One region of the Vreelandella vilamensis genome, then DNA from elsewhere that is predicted to be linked to it. Evidence: predicted binding sites of a transcription regulator. Region 1 holds the regulator's gene; the other holds the start of a gene.
The links. Region 1 encodes LexA, which represses DNA repair genes until DNA is damaged. Its sites were predicted from a motif close to TACTGTNTANNTANACAGTA; they were not measured.

Region 1 (2,177 bases):
AGTGATTGGCCGTAATGAGTGGTCATTGCTGGGCGTGAATGTGCTAGTCACCGGCATTATTCCGGCATTGGTGGTGGGGATTATCTGGCGACTTGTGGATCGTAAACTGCCTGATAATCTAATGGTTTTTATGTTTGTATGTGGTTTTTTTGGCTCGGCTCTTGCGACGTTGGGAGGCGGCTTGACTGCCGTTGGGCTGATTGTCGCCGCGGGCACCGATCCTGAAGCCGTATATTTGGCACAGGAATATGCACGTTTTCTACCATTATTAATGCCGTCTGAAGCCTTTATCACCGGGATGTTGTTAAGCGTTTTGTTGGTCTACCATCCGAATTGGGTGGCCACATTTAATGACCACCGTTATATCGATATGCAATAGTACGTTTCCCGAAGCTTTTCCCTAAAGCTTCCCGGGGAGGGGTTTACCCAAGGGCTTGGCCGTTACCGCCACGAATGACGCCAACGCCAACACCTTCGATCTCTAACGCTTGAGTACGTAGGTCGATCACAATCGGATCGAACTCTGCGTTTTCGGCAAGCAGTTGAACGTTGTGCCCTTGACGCTTAAAGCGCTTAACAGTGACTTCGTCTTCAATGCGAGCGACAACGATTTGGCCATCACGCACACGTTCTGTGCGATGAACCGCCAGCAGGTCTCCTTCTAAAATGCCCACATCTTTCATTGAGAGTCCCCGTACACGCAATAAGTAATCGGCTTTCGGCGTGAAGTATTCAGGCGGTAGCGGGCAATAGCGATCAATGTGTTCATTAGCTAACACGGGGCTACCCGCTGCGACTTCGCCAATAACCGGCAAGCCGCTAGGCATTGTGCCATCAGCGGTAGACTCGTTTGAGAGCTCTTGCCCCTCGAGAGTTTCTTGCGCGGGCAAGCGGATACCGCGAGAGGTGTTACGGATAATGCGAATGGTGCCTTTGCGTTCTAGTGCGCGCAAGTGCTCTTCGGCTGCGTTAGGGGAGCGAAACCCAAGTGCTTTAGCGATTTCGGCGCGGGTCGGCGGGTAACCGTACTCGCTCATGGTTTTGACAATAAAGTCGTAAACATTCTGCTGACGAGCTGTTAAAGGCCGTGACATCGCAAGCTCCTTTTTTGCAGTTTTGATTTATGCACGTTTTGACATCTCGCTAGTACTGACTCAGTCAATAACGTTAAATGGTTTTGTGTGATTAAGTATACAGTATGTTGCTCTGTCCAGTGCAACCGTTACAGCCAATTTTCCTCATTTTTTCTGGTGCGTTTGTTTAAGCGCAATAAAGCAAATGTCGCGTTAGCGTTAAAAGTGCCCGATTCATCAAACATTGAGCCCGGATATCGCTTGGCGTAATATTCTAAAATGTTTAAAACACTCGTTTTTAGGAGCGACCATGGCTCAGTCTGATACGGTGACACGGATATTGGATACCGCTGAAGTTCTGTTTGCTGAACGCGGTTTTGCGGAAACGTCGCTGCGTAATATCACCAGTAAGGCGCGGGTCAATTTGGCTGCAGTGAACTATCACTTCGGTTCTAAAAAAGCCTTAATTCAAGCGGTGTTCTCTCGCTATCTTGATCCCTTTACACAGCGCTTTCATACCGCGTTAGATGAGCTGGAAGCACGCTACCAAGGGCGGGTAATTCCCCTAGAGGTGCTGCTAGAAACTATGGCCACGACGGTGCTGGCCGTGCCTGCCGAGCGGAATAGCTTGAAGGTGTTCATGCGTCTGCTTGGCCTTGCTTATAGCCAAGCACAGGGGCATTTACGTCGTTTTATTCAAGACGAGTACGGTGATGTGTTCACGCGTTTTACGGAGCTTGTGCGTCAGGCAACACCGACTATCCCCGATGCTGAGCGTTTTTGGCGTCTGCATTTCATGCTAGGAACCGTGATTTTTACGCTCTCAGGATTGGATGCGCTACGCGATATTGCGGAAAAAGACTATCAAGAGCAGGTTTCTGTGCGCGACCTTGTCAGGCGGTTACGCCCCGTCGTCGTCGCCGCGATGAACGCGCCGCTGCCTGCAAGCGCCGATGAGGAGAATTATGCGGACGCCCAAGCTCAGTGAGTTACCGCCCTTGCACGCCTATTGGCTGGAGATTGATACTCAGTGCCAGACGCTTACTTCATGGAAAGGAGAAAAAGCGCTTTTCTCTTGCTTAGTGTCTACCGCGAAGGCCGGCA
Region 2 (2,177 bases), on a different contig from region 1:
CAGAGCGAGGCCTATGCGGGTAACGCGAATCGCGGTGCCTTTGAAGACGCGCTCGGTGCTTCGGTCACCGACGAACTGTCGCTCTACGCAGAGCGCGAGCGGGCATCGAAAGCGAGTGTGTTGGCGGGGTTGCAAACGGTGTGTTACTAGCGGGCGGTGCGGCAATAACCAGCTAAGTTTCTTCAACAAGACCGGGCGGGCCATTCTCAAAAAGGAATTCGAGACGGATGCTGGGGGATCAATTCGTCAATGTCATCACTGACGAAGGTGCCATAACGCAAAAACCCCGCACTTGGCGGGGTTTTTGACTTACCGGGCTAGCCGGCAATTAACATCACAGTTCGGATATTAATCCAGAACCTTGATGTTAGAAGCCTGAAGGCCTTTTTTGCCCTGAGTGACGTCAAAAGAAACCTTTTGGCCGTCTTGCAGAGATTTAAAGCCGTCTGCTTGAATTTCAGAGAAATGTGCGAACAGATCGTCGCCATTGTCTTCCGGAGCGATGAAGCCGAAGCCTTTAGTATCGTTGAACCACTTTACTGTACCAGTTGCCATGATCGAAATCCTCGATGTAGCGAAATTAAGCCGGGAAATACCCGAATTGCCGTGGGTAGAACAAGAAACTTTCACCAGACTCAATGCTATATGCTTCGATACTGCTGACAACGTTCGACTTGCTAACCAACTGCGAACATCTTGCACCTTTAATGGGGTGCCCGTCAATAGTGAATGTGAAAAATGTTAGTTGCACTCGCGGCGCTCTTTGCTGATACTGTTTTCATATACAGTTAAAGGGCCGCGAGTATGTCGTTGACCGTTTCATGGATAGGCAGGGCAGACCCCGCTGCCGTACCGCATTCATTGCCATTTTTCTCCAGTGCCGTTCGCGCGGGGTTTCCCAGCCCGGCGGATGATCACCTTGATACCGACTTGGATCTGCATCGTCATGTGGTGAAACGCCCGGCGTCGACGTATTTTGTCCGCGCCGAAGGCGACTCCATGATTGGCGACGGTATTCACCACGGGGACCTGCTGGTTGTCGACCGCAGCCTGGACGCGCTGCCAGGGCGCATCATTGTGATTGCCGTCGATGGCGAGCTGACGGTCAAGCGCTTAGAGCGCGTTGGGCAGCGGGCGTACCTGCGGGCCAGTAACCCGGCTTACCCACTAATCCCGTTGGAAGGGCGTGAGGCCCACGTGTGGGGCGTCGTCACCCACGTGCTGCACAGCCTGCCGGGAGCCCCGCTGCCATGATGGCCCTGGTGGATTGCAACAACTTCTATGTATCGTGCGAGCGGGTGTTTAATCCGGCGCTGGAAGGCCGCCCGGTCGGGGTGCTCTCCAATAACGACGGCTGCATTGTCGCGCGCTCAAGCGAGCTCAAAGCGTTGGGCGTGGAGATGGGCACCGCCATGCACCTGCTGCCCCCACCGATACGACGCCAAACGGTACTGCTATCGAGCAATTATGCGCTGTATGGCGATATGTCGCGGCGCGTCACCGAGGTGCTTGCGGCGTTTTCGCCGCATGTTGAGGTGTACTCCATCGACGAAAGCTTTATGGGGTTTCAAGGCTTCGACTCGGCGACGCTTCAAGCGCGCGGGCGGCAGCTTCGCGACACCGTGCGAAAGTGGACGGGCATCCCGGTATCGGTGGGGTTTGCCCCCACGCGGGTACTGGCCAAAATCGCCAACCACATGGCCAAAAAGCACCCGGCGTACCACGCCACCGGCGTGTGCCAATTAGACGCCGATAGCCCCGCCACTCACGCCGTACTCAACCAGCTACCGGTGACTGAGCTTTGGGGCGTGGCGCGACGTACCGCCGAACGGCTCAACGTGATGGGGATTAACACCGCTTGGCAGCTGCGCGAAGCCGACCCAAAACAAGTCCGCAAGCGATTCTCCGTGGTGCAGGAACGCATGGTGTGGGAGCTGCGCGGCCAGCCGATGATTCAGCTGGATGACATGAACGCGCCCAAACAGCAGATCATGGTCTCGCGCTCCTTTGGGCGGCTCACCGGCAACCCGCATGATCTCCGCGAAGCGCTCCGCCACCACGCTGCCCGCGCAGGAGAGAAGCTGCGCAAGCAAGAGAGCGTGACCAGTGCCGTCATGGTGTTTATGCGCACCAACCCGTTTCGCCCCGATTTGCCGCAGTACCGCCACCGCGTCATT

Region 2: the regulator LexA is predicted to act here: its motif matches at 771-790, upstream of QC823_RS08650 (LexA family protein).

The regions. Positions count from the first base shown of each region.
Region 1 is NZ_JARWAN010000009.1:35,141-37,317, reverse strand. Features, by position in the region: gene QC823_RS07320 (energy-coupling factor ABC transporter permease) at 1-379, shown strand, start outside; gene lexA (transcriptional repressor LexA) at 423-1,094, opposite strand; gene QC823_RS07310 (TetR/AcrR family transcriptional regulator) at 1,384-2,061, shown strand; gene QC823_RS07305 (L,D-transpeptidase family protein) at 2,039-2,177, shown strand, end outside.
Region 2 is NZ_JARWAN010000011.1:99,314-101,490, reverse strand. Features, by position in the region: gene hglS (2-oxoadipate dioxygenase/decarboxylase HglS) at 1-150, shown strand, start outside; gene QC823_RS08655 (cold-shock protein) at 349-555, opposite strand; gene QC823_RS08650 (LexA family protein) at 805-1,254, shown strand; gene QC823_RS08645 (Y-family DNA polymerase) at 1,251-2,177, shown strand, end outside.